4 regions of the Ruegeria sp. BE9 genome follow, and region 2 is predicted to be linked to each of the others. Evidence: riboswitches for the same ligand, from Rfam matches in the RefSeq annotation. Region 2 holds a riboswitch; each other region holds the start of a gene.
What was found. Region 2 has a riboswitch for cobalamin ahead of nrdH (glutaredoxin-like protein NrdH). Riboswitches for the same ligand answer to the same signal wherever they lie in the genome.
Positions count from the first base shown of each region.

Region 1 (3,366 bases), on a different contig from region 2:
CAGACAGCTTGCCGCCGACGTTGCCCAAACCGATAAATCCGACTTTCATTTTTTCCTCCAGCTAGTCGTGTTGGTTCCAAGTATCCCCGTTGCCAAGCAGAAACTAAAATGAATAATAACGCCCATAATGATCGGATTATTTTGGTGATAAATGGACAGACTTCCAAACCCAGTATGGCTGCGCAGTTTTGAATCCGCCGCACGCCATCTCAACTTCACCACAACAGCGCAAGAACTTGGCCTGACTCAAACGGCTGTTTCACTGCACATCAGGTCACTAGAGGCCGAACTGGGACAGAAGCTATTCATCCGAAACGCGCGACGTTTGAACTTGACGGAACTGGGGCAGTCGTACTCGCTAACAGTCCGGCGTGCGCTGGGGGATATCGCACTGTCCACCAACAGCTTGTTCGGCCCGTCATCCCGGCAAACTTTGACAATACGGGCTGCTATTTCGACGGCGACCTATTGGATTGCCGCAGAACTCCCCGAGTTTTCAGCTCAGCATCCCGAGATACCGGTTCGGTTGGTGTCACATATCTGGAATGACAGCATAGCGCCCAATGATGTGGATGTTGAGATCCGCCTGGGTTACGGCGACTGGCCCGGGGTCAAATCTGAAAAACTCTCAGACGAAAAGCTGGTTCCAATCTGCCGATCCGAGAGCGAAATCCCAGACCTAATCTCACCCGATTGTGGCCCATTGATCCAAATCCTAGGGTATGAGGACAACTGGGCACGTTACTTCGAAGCCAACACCATTACACCCGCCGAACAGTCGCCGCAGCATTCAGTAGATACAACAGTCGCCGCATTGCAGCTTGTAATGGCAGGAGCGGGCTACGCGACCATCCTTGAAAGGTTCGCCCAGAACGCCATCCGTCAGGGTGCGCCGATCGCTATTGCCGGCCCCGCGATTCCTTTTGCCCAGTCGCATTATCTGATTAGCCCTCAGGGGGATGCGCAGCGAACGGCCGCGTCTGGTTTGTTCTGCTCATGGCTGCGGGATCGTCTGGCGACAGATGCCGCTGATTGACAAAGGCTGGTCGCTTTTCTTTCCTCTTTGGTTTCAACCCTTGTCTCGTGCTTGACAAGGCCCCTACCCGTGCCGCATGTCCCCTTGCGTTGGTGTCCATTTAAACGTGGATGAAAAGGGAATGCGTCAACGGTTATCCGCCAAACGCAGCCGCCCCCGCGACCGTGACCGGAGAAGGTGCCCAAAGCCACTGGCCCAAAAGGCCGGGAAGGCGGGACACCTGCCAGAGCTCAGCCTCTGACATCCGCAAGCCGGGAGACCTGCCAGCACCCGAAGTTGCAACCGGGCGGGGTGTTCCGGTGTCGGGTCCATGTCGGAATACGTGGCCCGCATGAAACCCCGTCCCCCACGAAGAGGTTTGGGGGGATGAGAGACATGACTGAGACCACGCCAGTCGAACTGCTGGTTTGTACCACTTGCCGTCGCGGCCTGCCTGTCGAGGATGACGCGCAGCGACCTGGTGCCTTGCTGCACAAAGCGTTGGAAAACGCCGATTTACCCAATGGAATCGAACTGAAACCAGTCGAATGCCTGTCGAACTGCGATCAGGGGTGCTCGATCGTTCTTCGTGGTGGGCCGTCTCGTTGGACCTTCGTGTACGAAAACCTGAATGAAACCGATCACGTCGAAACCATCGTCGAAGGTGTGACCAAATATCTGGCCACCGAAGATGGGTTGGTCAAATGGCGTGAGCGTCCAGAACACTTCCGCAAAAACTGCGCTGCCCGTATTCCCCCGATTGGAGCCTAAAATGTCGAATCTCGAAAAACTTCCCGTCACAGTGATCACCGGCTTTCTGGGATCGGGCAAAACCACTCTGGTCAAGCACCTGATGCAGAACCCACAGGGCAAGCGTCTGGCGGTTGTGGTCAACGAATTCGGCGATGTTGGTGTTGACGGCGACATCCTGAAATCCTGCGCGATCCCGGATTGCCCAGCGGAAAACATCATGGAGCTGGCAAACGGCTGCATCTGCTGCACCGTGGCTGATGACTTCATCCCGACCATCGAGGCCCTGATGGCGCTTGAGCCGCGCCCCGATCACATCCTGATCGAAACGTCCGGTCTCGCCCTGCCCAAGCCGCTGCTGAAAGCGTTTGATTGGCCAGATATCCGTTCGAAAATTACGGTCGATGGCGTGATCGCTCTGGCCGATGCCGAAGCTGTTGCTGCCGGTCGTTTTGCCCCGAATGTCGAGGCCGTAGACGCCCAGCGCCTGGCCGATGACTCGATCGATCACGAAACGCCTCTGTCTGAAGTGTTTGAAGATCAGATTTCCTGCGCCGACATCATCCTGCTGACCAAGCCCGATCTGGCCGGTCCAGAAGGTGTTGCCAAAGCGAAAGCGGTCATCGCCGCCGAAGCGCCGCGCCCCCTGCCCGTTGTCGAGGTTGCCGAAGGTGCCGTAGACGTACGCGTTGTTCTAGGCCTAGAAGCCGCTGCAGAAGACGACATGGACGCCCGTCCGTCGCATCACGACGGTCACCATGATCACGAGCATGACGACTTCGAAAGCATCATCGTTGAGTTGCCAGAACAGTCCGATCCAGCCGATTTGGTTGCCAAGATCGAACGCCTGGCCAATGAACTGAATATCCTGCGTGTCAAAGGGTATGCTGCCGTCGCAGGCAAGCCAATGCGCTTGCTTGTGCAAGCTGTTGGCGCGCGCGTCCGTCACCAGTACGACCGTCCGTGGGAGCCGGGTGAAGAGCGCCGCTCGCGTCTGGTTGTCATCGCCGAGCATGACGACATCAAAGAGGCTGCAATCCGCGATATTCTCGTGGGTGTGACCGAGGCTGCCGAGTAAGCCATGCACGTCGTCTTCCGCGAAAGCCACGGGTTAGAAGAAACTGAAACCCCAACCGATCTGGGCCAGAGCCCAGCGGATTTGGTGGTGCTGTCCTTCTCGGACAGTGACCTTGGCGCTTTCGCGGCAGGCTGGCATCGTGGTGGAGGCCCCGAGGGGCGTATGCCCACGATGCGATTGGCTAACTTGACCGCGCTGAAACACCCTCTGTCCGTCGACACTTATGTAGAACAGACATTGGAGGGCGCAAAGGGCATCCTAATTCGCCTGATCGGCGGAGTGCCTTACTGGACCTACGGGTTGCAGCAGGTTCTGGCGCTTGCGCAAGCCAAGGGTATTGCCTTGGCTGTTTTGCCAGCGGACGGGCGTGAAGACACAAGGCTCGACGAATACTCGACTCTACCAGTCTCGACCCTGCGCCGATTGGCACATCTCTGCGACACCGGCGGAGAAGTCGCGGCTCAGGCCGCCTTGGCACAGATGGCTTTGGCAGCTGGCCTGTATGCCGGTCCGGTGATGGGGG
Region 1 covers NZ_JBQFTS010000001.1:64,639-68,004, reverse strand. Annotated here, with positions in the region: gene ACR0EO_RS00320 (NAD(P)-dependent oxidoreductase) at 1-49, opposite strand, end outside; gene ACR0EO_RS00315 (LysR substrate-binding domain-containing protein) at 152-1,036, shown strand; cobalamin riboswitch at 1,110-1,318, shown strand; gene ACR0EO_RS00310 (DUF1636 family protein) at 1,412-1,786, shown strand; gene cobW (cobalamin biosynthesis protein CobW) at 1,788-2,843, shown strand; gene cobN (cobaltochelatase subunit CobN) at 2,847-3,366, shown strand, end outside.
Region 1: another riboswitch for cobalamin. It lies ahead of ACR0EO_RS00310 (DUF1636 family protein); the one in region 2 lies ahead of nrdH (glutaredoxin-like protein NrdH).

Region 2 (3,366 bases):
GAATGTTCTGAACGTCACTCACGGGGCGATCAGTCGGCAGATTAAACTGCTAGAACTTCATCTCGGCGTCTCGCTCTTTCATCGCCGCCCCAATGGCGTTGAACTGACCAAAGCCGGAGAACGCCTGTATCAATCGACACGCGGGGCGTTTTCAGCGCTACAACTGGGCGTAATGGATGTGAAGCGGCTACATCACCGACAGTCGCTTACAGTTTCATTATCCACTTCACTGGCGCTCAAATGGCTTGTGCCGTTACTGAGTTCATTTCAACAGAAGCATCCGGGTATTGCCTTGTTGCTGGACACGAACGATGCCCTTGCGAACTTCGACACATCTGAGGTCGATGTAGCTCTGAGGTTTGGAGAACCCGGCTGGGACGGGCTCTATCATGAGAAAATTAGACAAGAGGAATTGATTGTCGTAGCCGCGCCCTCACTTGTTGAGAAAACAGACTTGCCCTTGAGCGCCGAAGACATCGCCAACCTTCCCCTCTTACACGATGCATTTAACGTCGGATGGGAAAGCTGGGCCGAGCAAGTTGGATTGAACCCCGAACGCATCAACGCACAGAGCATAAAATACGTGGATAGTGCTGTTCTCTTGGAAGCTGCGATTGATGGGCAAGGCGTTGCGTTGGCCAGACACCTTTTGGCGGAGAGGGACTTAAAGCTTGGCCGACTGACCCGTCTCGATCAAAGCAATGTTCCTCTGGACCGCGGATTGTATTTCGTCTGCCGACCCGGCGATCAGGAACGAGTCACAGTTAGAATTTTCAAAAAATGGCTCATGTCCATCTGAGCTTTGTATCCACAAGGTACAACCCGGCTTGCCTTCGCGGTACATAGGTCCGGTCTTGTAGGTTTTGCGTCGTACTGGCGATTGTAACGTTTGCGCCGTCAATCAATTTGCGGGATCTGAACTCCACCAAACTGCACTTTTGGCCAAATCGTTCATGACTGTTGTCCACCGCGAATTGAACGGTAAAGCCCGCCGACCTTTCGCCCTCGTCTCAGAAGAAACCAATTGCCTAATGACGACCTAAAACTACGCAGTCAATTCCTTGCAGATTGCGCTGTGACTAAACGGTTTTATAAGGCATCAAGCAAATAAAGGCTTGTTTCTCGTCCCTGCAACGCGCCGGATCACGCGCACTATTTTGAATATCACGATGTTAGCAAGTCAAAAGAATCCTCAAGCTGCCTCACCCAATATGTTGACAAACCATCACCACCAAACCCAATATGGTGTTGCTTCGGTTCTTTCGATTCATGTCGAAAGCTAAGAGGGAAACCGGTGAAATTCCGGCGCTGCCCCCGCAACTGTAAGCGGAGAGTTCGGCTGAATATGCCACTGAAAGTTTCCTTTTGGGAAGGCCAGTCCGAACATTGATCCGCGAGCCAGGAGACCTGCCGCAGGCGTAGACGATAACCACGAACGGAGGGTTCGGGGGCGCGCATCGGGAACTTATTACCCGTGACGTCCTCGGCTTTGATTAAAAGGACAGAGGACCAATGAGCATTACCGTATATTCCAAACCCGCCTGTGTACAATGCACCGCCACCACCCGCGCGCTGGACGCAAAAGGCATTATATATGACGTCGTCGACCTGACCGAAGACGACAGCGCGATGACCCATGTGACCGAGCTGGGCTATCGTCAGGCACCAGTCGTAATCGCAGGCAGCGATCACTGGTCTGGCTTTCGCCCGGACATGATCGCCCAACTGGCCTGATCCGTGACCGCGCCGATCCCGGCGCTGGTCTATTTCTCATCGAAATCGGGAAACACCCACCGCTTTGTTACGCGGCTGGGCCTGCCTTCTTTACGCATTCCGATAGAGGTGGATCAGCAGCCTGAACCCAGAAGCCCATATGTTTTAATGTGCCCAACTTATGCCGATTGCGAAGGTCGCGGAGCAGTTCCTAAACAGGTGATCCAGTTCCTGAACGATCCCCTCCGACGCGCTGGAATCGTAGGGGTGATTGGCACCGGAAATCGGAATTTCGGTGCGACCTACGCTTTGGCCGGTCGCATCATCGCGCAGAAATGCAAGGTGCCGCTGCTCTATTCCTTTGAACTGGCCGGCACCGAAACAGACATCGCCCGCGTCCGCGCAGGGCTTGAGAGATTAGGGAGAAACCAATGCTCGACAGCAGCGTAAATGAGCAGGACTATCACGCGCTGAATGCGATGCTGAACCTCTATGATAGTGAGGGGAAGATCCGCTTCGACGCCGACCGTATGGCCGCGCGGCAGTACTTCCTGCAGCATGTGAACCAGAACACAGTATTCTTCCACTCGCTGGATGAAAAGCTGGGGTATCTGGTTTCCGAGGGCTATTATGAAGAGGCCGTTCTGGACCAGTATTCCAAGAACTTCATGCGCAAGATCTGGGATGCGGCCTATGCAAAGAAATTCCGGTTCCCGACCTTTCTGGGCGCATTCAAGTATTACACCTCGTACACCCTGAAAACTCGTGACGGACAAAGGTACCTCGAACGTTATGAGGATCGCGTTGTCATGACCGCGCTGGCTCTAGCGCGTGGCGATGAGGCGCTGGCCGTGTCCTTCATGGAAGAAATGTTAGCTGGCCGTTTCCAGCCCGCTACCCCGACCTTTCTGAACGCGGGCAAGGCCTCACGCGGCGAACTAATCTCGTGCTTCTTACTGCGTCTGGAAGACAACATGGAGAGCATCGGGCGCGGCATCAACTCAGCCCTGCAGCTGTCCAAGCGCGGCGGTGGCGTTGCACTGTTGCTGACCAACATCCGCGAGCATGGCGCCCCGATCAAAGGGATTGAGAACCAATCCTCTGGCGTGATCCCTGTGATGAAACTGCTGGAAGACAGCTTCTCCTACGCCAACCAGCTGGGTGCGCGGCAAGGAGCTGGCGCGGTCTATCTGAACGCCCACCACCCGGACATCATGCGGTTCCTCGACACCAAGCGCGAAAACGCGGATGAGAAAATCCGCATCAAAACGCTGAGCCTTGGCGTGGTGATCCCCGACATCACCTTTGAGCTGGCGAAAAAGAACGCCGATATGTACCTTTTCTCGCCGCATGATGTGGAAAAGGTCTATGGCGTGCCGTTCTCGGAAATCTCGGTCACTGAGAAGTACAACGAGATGGTCGATGACAAGCGCATCCGCAAATCAAAGGTCAACGCTCGCGAGTTTTTCCAGACCATTGCCGAGATTCAGTTCGAATCCGGCTACCCTTACGTGATGTTCGAAGACACGGTGAACCGGATGAACCCCATCGCGGGCCGGATCAACATGTCGAACCTGTGTTCCGAAATTCTGCAGGTGAATGAGGCGTCCGAGTTCAACGATGACCTCAGCTATTCCCATCTGGGAACGGATA
Region 2 covers NZ_JBQFTS010000009.1:25,034-28,399, reverse strand. Annotated here, with positions in the region: gene ACR0EO_RS19380 (LysR substrate-binding domain-containing protein) at 1-799, shown strand, start outside; cobalamin riboswitch at 1,238-1,429, shown strand; gene nrdH (glutaredoxin-like protein NrdH) at 1,513-1,734, shown strand; gene nrdI (class Ib ribonucleoside-diphosphate reductase assembly flavoprotein NrdI) at 1,750-2,163, shown strand; gene nrdE (class 1b ribonucleoside-diphosphate reductase subunit alpha) at 2,145-3,366, shown strand, end outside.

Region 3 (3,366 bases), on a different contig from region 2:
CTGTCAGCTGTCGCCCCGTCCAAGTTTGGCGGCCGCGCAGGGTCTCGGTTCTTCACAGATGTCCCTGCTGGTCAGATCTGCCTGCGCCACGTCGTAGATCTTTATGTGTTTCCCAACGAACTTCAGGCAGTTGTAGTGTCTGCAAAGCAGATCCAACAATGGCTTGAAATGTCCGCCAGTGTGTTCAATCAGCTTTCATATGGCACTCAAACAGATTTAGTCGCCCAAAACAGAGCCGGACATAACTTTGATATCCTTAAGGGGCTTACGTACCAAATAGATCTCTCTCAACCACCGCGCTTTGATGCTGGCGGACATCTGATCCATCCCGCACATCATCGGATTCGGGATATTTGTCTGAACGGGCACCCTTTGGAGGCTGATCAGCGCTTTGTCGTTGCGCTCAACAATTATCGTGCCAATGGCGGCGGGCATTTCTCTTTCCTCGAACACGCAGAGCGCATCAAACTGCCAATCCTATCAATTCAAGAGATTTTACGGGACTACCTGTCCAACGATCTGCCACCCGACCCGCTCGAAACTGCGCCTCAACCCTTTCGATTCAGGCCTCTGAACGGTGCGTCTGCGACACTGAGAACCGGCCAGGCCGCGCGTCGGTATTTAGACGAGCTGGATGAATTCAATCCCGCTGTTATCGGAGAAGATGACGCGGGCTTTCTACTGATCCGTTTGACATTGTGACGGGTTGTCATTCTCACGCTTACTGCCTATATCAACCCTTGAGAGGTTGGCGCGGGCGAGCGCCTCGCCAACCTGGTCAGGTCCGGAAGGAAGCAGCCACAACGAGCCCCGCTTGGGTCGATGTCCAACCTCTCACTTCTCCCCTTACACAGGCAGAACGTCCGAATAAGCGGAATTACGCGATCAGTCGTGGCCAGACAGCCGCGTTACGACGGGCAAACGCGCCGATATGCCCGACTTTGGGCAGACCGAAATCACCCGGCGATAATAGATGGCGGCGCGCTTTCGGACCGTAAAGATCAGCCAAGCGCCAAACTGCATTTGGCGGCACCAAATCATCATCGACGAAAGTAATCAGATCAACGGGAGTATCCGATTCCGCCCAGCGTGCTTCGGGTAGAGTCAGGCCAATCTCGGGCAAGTAATTGCGCGGCGCGGTACACCATCCCCGCCACTGCCAATAGACGCTTGCAGGTAGGTCCGCGCCAAAACCCAGCGCCTTACCCGGAAGATAGCCCAAGGCTTTGACAGCAAGAGGCGCATGGCCGTACCAAAACAGTAAAGCCAGTGCCCGGTAGGGCCATGGGTGGTCGGAAACGGTCACAGGGCCCGAGCAGACACAAATCATACGGTCGATCTGATCGATATCGGGCTGGATTGGCCCAAGCATCCCGCCAACGGAATGACCAATGCTCCATTGTTCGGCTTCTGGGAATCTCCGCCTCATTTCGGCACGTGCAGCTGGCATATCGATGAGTGCCCAATCTGCCATCTTGACCCGTGACGCCTTTAAGGAACCAGCCAGAGAATGACCAAAATCACTGTAGTCGTAGGTAAGGCAGGCCATGCCATGTTCGGCAGCCAGCCAATGGGCGAAATGCTGGTAGTAGTCCCGAGGCACACCGGTCGCACCGTGAATTACAACTGCAGTCCGGGGGTTAGTCGCAGGCAAATATAGTCGTGCCGACAGGCTGGCAGGGCCTGAAGGAAAGTGAAAATCTTCTGCCAGAACTGCCGACGAATTGTCCAGCATGACGCACCTCTATCTCTGAACTGTTCAGTTCACTTCCTTCAATCGCCATGTTTTGACCTGCCGAGTCAACACTGGTGCTGCATGACCTCGCGTCCACCCTGTTGCGCAAAAGGCTGCTTGACTCGCGCCTCTCTCAACCGCTAGCGATGGCTCGATGGTTCTCGTCCCCGATCTCGGGGCGGGATGAAAAGGGAACACGGTGCGGTCCACCCCGGTAATGCCGGAACGGACCAATGCCGCGACTGCCCCCGCAACTGTAAGCGGAGAGCGATGCCGAATTACCACTGGCCGTAGGCTGGGAAGGTTGGCAAAGCGACGACCCGCAAGTCAGGAGACCTGCCATCGAACTAAAACCGAAACTCGGACGGGGTGTCCGGGCAGGTCGTCAGTTCGCTGTCATACCTGATCTATGCCCCGTCTATCGCGCGGAGGGCGCACTATGATCTGGAAGACCAAAACTCACGAATTTTCTGCCACCGTGTGCCAGCGCACCGGAAAAACCTGTCCGGCACTGGCACAAGTCGCTCGGGTCATTACTCAGGCGATCGAGACCGCAGCCCCTGCGACAACACCTGATTTTCAAGTCGAGGGCAGCAGCGAATTGACCCACTGCCCCGAAGGCTGCACAGCACGCTTTCGCGCGCGCCAGGACCAGATCCGAGTGTTTTGCGGTTCGGGAACTGATGTTTCAATCGAGTCACTTGAACACTACGCAGATATGATGTTCGCGGATGTCTTCAGCTCTCTGCCCACAGACGTTGTGGCCAACCCGCCTTGCGCGATGCTCGAAGTTTTGGCTTTGGCTCCCCCTCCGATCATCCAAGTCGATAATCAACTGGCACTCTGACACAGAAAATCAGGGCCGGGCTGCCTGCGCAGCCCATGCCATCTGCCCGTCAGTCTCGACCGCGCATGGCCTTACATCGCGCAGGCGTTTCAGTGCGGCCTTTGGCAGTTCACCGTTCTCGACCATGAGACGCAGAACGATCATCCCCGACCGTCCGCACCCCCCACGGCAGTGAACCAATACGCGCCCGGAACCGGACAAAATCTGCCTCACAGCCTTGCTTATAGCCGGCCACTTGGCCTGAGTTGCTGGTGACGGGGCACCAAAATCCTCTATTGGCAAGTGCGCCCAAGAAATACCATGGGCTTCTAGATCAACACCAAACGCACCTGCACCTTCCTGTGCCATCTCGACCTGTGTCGTCATTGAGATGACCAGATCCGGTTGCCAATCGCATATCGCAATCAAATCCTGCGCATACCGACCACCACGCCCCGGCATAGGCGACAGGGCAACTGTGCCGTGCCCGACTGACAATGGGTAAAACGACAGAGGGTTCACATTTCTATCCTTGCAGCAATGTTGACACGTTTATCTGTTCTATGTCGCGTTATCCGCCCTGCAAACTGAAATTCACCCAAGCCTGCTGTGGACGTGGGCGGCGGGGGCCTCTACGCTGCATCCTTGAACCGAATCCGACAGAGCAGACATGAACGACACGCCAAGCCCCGCCTATCAGGTTCTCGCCCGTAAATACCGCCCCGAAACCTTTGCCGATCTCGTCGGCCAGGACGCAATGGTACGAACGCTGAAAAACGCGTTCGAGGCTGACCGTATCGCGCAG
Region 3 covers NZ_JBQFTS010000008.1:146,731-150,096, reverse strand. Annotated here, with positions in the region: gene ACR0EO_RS19035 (bifunctional 2',3'-cyclic-nucleotide 2'-phosphodiesterase/3'-nucleotidase) at 1-702, shown strand, start outside; RNA gene ffs (signal recognition particle sRNA small type) at 742-840, shown strand; gene ACR0EO_RS19025 (alpha/beta hydrolase family protein) at 878-1,735, opposite strand; cobalamin riboswitch at 1,874-2,093, shown strand; gene ACR0EO_RS19020 (hypothetical protein) at 2,175-2,582, shown strand; gene ACR0EO_RS19015 (protein-tyrosine phosphatase family protein) at 2,592-3,083, opposite strand; gene ACR0EO_RS19010 (DNA polymerase III subunit gamma/tau) at 3,232-3,366, shown strand, end outside.
Region 3: another riboswitch for cobalamin. It lies ahead of ACR0EO_RS19020 (hypothetical protein); the one in region 2 lies ahead of nrdH (glutaredoxin-like protein NrdH).

Region 4 (3,366 bases), on a different contig from region 2:
AGGGAAACCGTAAATGCGGCAATAAGCGCGGGAATAGACCACAACGAAACGGTCACAATCGCAAAGATCACCGCCATCACGATCCGCACACGCGGATCGAGCGGGCTGATGAGGCCTTCGCGCTGTACACCTGCCTCAGACAGTGTCTTTTCACGAGGTCCCAGTGCGTGCGCCATCAGGCGGCCAACTTCCTGCGCGCGGCGAGGTAAAAGCCAAGCCCGAATAAACCGGCAATATAGCCAATCCCGCCAAGGATGGTCTGTAGATCGTTTTGCTCACGGTAGGCTGCGATCTCGCGGCGCAGGGGGCGCATCTCATCGCGGACCACTTTAGCAATCATCTGTTGCTGTTCTGCGTTAAATGACGCTGCATCGGTCGTTGAGGCTGTTGCGGTGGGTGTTACTATAGCCTCGACACCCATGATTTCCGCGACTTCTTGGGCAGGCATGACGATTTCAGCGATATGACCGGCGCCGAGATCCGCAAAGAAAGTATGCGTAACGGCTAAGGTCGGTTTGTAGATAAAGAAGCCATCGCCGTCTGTGACCACACGGCCCAATTCGGTTCCGTCCGGTCCGCTCACGACAACCTCGGTGTCACTTGCCATGTCACCATTCGAGAACCCCAGTTCTCCTTCTATCGAGTCACCGGAGGCAAAGACACCCGCGATAACCTTGTGCGCCAGCGCCGGTAAAGGCGCACAGCACAAAGCCAGAATGAGAACCATATGCTTCATGTGGTTGCTCCTTTGAGGAAGAGCTCGGGCTTGACCTTACGGGCCAGCAACACAGCAAAACCAGTCAGCAGCGCTTCGATCGCCATGACAGGGATATGTGCAAAGAACACGAGCTTGGCGGCGGGCAGGAATTCCTCACCCGACAGGGCCAGCGAAATGGCGACCATTGCGGTTGTAGCCGCGATTGCGAAGGCTCCGCCTACGCCCCCCCAAATCGCGCCATGCAGAGGTGTTCCGCGTGCGATCAGGCGGCCAAAGAGCATTCCGGCCAGAACTGCAGGCAGCGCAATGTTGAGGGTGTTGATCCCCAATACCGTCAACCCGCCAAAGCCAAAGAAGACAGCTTGGAGCAAAAGCCCGACGAACAGTGCCGGGAAGGCGGCCCAGCCGAGCAAAAGCCCGGCCATGCCATTCAGGATCAAATGCACCGACGACGGACCGATCGGGACGTGGATCAAGGAAGCCACGAAGAAGGTGGCCGACAGCACCCCCGCAGTGGGGATGCGATCAAGATCCAGCGACCTGAGACCCATAGCAATCCCGCCCGCGGCCGCAACGGCGCCGCCAATGACGACCGGGTTGGAAAGGGCTCCGTCGACGATGTGCATCTCTTACTCCATGTCCCAGGCGCGGATCCAGATGACCGCATCCTGGCTGAGTTCTTTGCCCTCATGTTCGGTTGCCGGACCCGAACCAAGTGCAGCGAACCCCCAATAACCCGCTTTCGGTACGCCGAACGAGAAATAACCGTTATCGTCCGAAATGGCGACCACAGCGCCACCTGGCATCGGAGAGACCGACGGAGTCGATGACGCCGCGCTGTCCATGTCTGGTTCAGCGGCCATGTATTCGATCTCGATCTCGGCACCTGCTACCGGTTGACCATCGGCCAATACGCGGCCGGTGAATGTTGAACCCGCGATAACGTTGGTTGGCTTGTTCAGCGGAATGATCTCGGTTGCCAAACCAACCGGATTCATCCAGTCGGTTGGCAGCTCATTGCGGTTCAGAAACGCCTTGGTTAGCTGCTGGATGTAGATGTCCTCGGATTCCTCATAGTAGGGCTGAGGAACGGTAACCAGCACGTAGTCACCCGAGCGTTTGACAGGAACCGAACCCTTGAACGCCGCGCCTTCGTTCTCACCGCCGGTAAAACGCACGGGTTCCAACGTATCCAGCAGGTCGGTTTTCTCACCATTGTGGATCACATAGAATTCCTGTGGCTTCTCCAGATCCATGACATGGCCGTTCTCGAACGGGTGCCAAAAGATGAGCTTTACCGGAACATCACCTGGTTTCTCGATCATGGTTTCGGTGGTGTATTCCAGCAGGAAATGCGCCTGTGCCATGGCGGGTAGCGCCAGAGCGGTTGCGGCCGCGCAGAGCAGCTTTTTCATGTAAATTCGTCCTTGTCCCATCGCGCCATTCCCGGCACGAAATGCGTTGTGACTGAGGGGGTCCAAGGCCGTTGTGCTTAATTAAGCATCCCGGTCCGCGAACATCCCGTCGCCGATTAGGAGTGCTCCTAATGGGAGCACATGTCCGGCAGGTCTCCTGACTTGCGGGTCTAAGCGTTGGACTGGCCTTCCCGAGTACCCTCAGTGGCGTATCAGCCCTGCTCGCCGCCTACAGTTGCGGGTGCAGTTGCGGAATTGGGCCAAAACCCTCACCGCATTCCCTATTGATTCCAAAGCGAGCTCCGGAACCGGACATGCCGAGCGGCTTGCCAGACATTGCTGTTCTCAGTCAACAAACTTTTGCATCAGGAGCAGGAAAAAGCCGGGGCAGAATACCCCAACGTTCGGGCAAGAAACGTCAACCAATTAGCGCTCGTGCCTTAACCAAGTCTGTGTAAGCGCGATTAATTCAATCATAACAGCAAGCTTGGCCGGATTTGGCAGCATCAGGAGTAAGCAAAACAGTTGAATGTAAAGTGGCGCATTGATGCCGACGAACCCTTTAAATGAAGGGCTTTGAGGTCAATGCGGTGAACCCACTGTTCGATTTGACCACCATCGGGATTAGCAGTGGTGAGAATCGAGGAACGCCCTATCGCATCGCTTTATCTAAGTGGAGTCTTACGCCCAGAAAATCCTTCATTTCCTTCTGCCCTTTGGGAGTTACCGAAAGAACTCTGCGTTCTTTGGTTCGGATTATCCAGCTTCTCTCGAAAGCCAGTTCAGCCACCGCCGCACCTACCGCTCCTGCAACGTGGTGACGGCGTTCACTCCAATCCAGACATTGGCGAGCAAACAGCCGCTTCGAAGTACGCAAGTCCGACACATCAATTCCAAGGGACGTAAACATCGCCACCCCTTTTGGTGTCAGATCGTAATCACTGTCCAAAGGAACCAAGGAGCCATTTTCCACCAACGCATCCGCAATCGCGACGCCCAGACGACCAGCGATGTGATCATAACACATGCGCGCATCCTGAATGGGCGTTCGCACCTTTGGTTTGGCTGGCACACCGGGATCAATTTGTGCTGTCTGCACCGCAAGCTGTTCCAGCGCATTAGCGATCTCGGGCGAAGCTAACCTGTAGTAATTGTGTCTTCCACTTTTCTCTCGCGACACCAAACCGCCAGCAAGCAAAAGCCCGAGGTGCTCGCTTGCAGTGGCGGCTGAAA
Region 4 covers NZ_JBQFTS010000005.1:97,152-100,517, reverse strand. Annotated here, with positions in the region: gene cbiQ (cobalt ECF transporter T component CbiQ) at 1-176, opposite strand, end outside; gene ACR0EO_RS14670 (cobalt ABC transporter permease) at 176-736, opposite strand; gene cbiM (cobalt transporter CbiM) at 733-1,344, opposite strand; gene ACR0EO_RS14660 (DUF4198 domain-containing protein) at 1,348-2,133, opposite strand; cobalamin riboswitch at 2,264-2,461, opposite strand; gene ACR0EO_RS14655 (ArsR/SmtB family transcription factor) at 2,786-3,366, opposite strand, start outside.
Region 4: another riboswitch for cobalamin. It lies ahead of ACR0EO_RS14660 (DUF4198 domain-containing protein); the one in region 2 lies ahead of nrdH (glutaredoxin-like protein NrdH).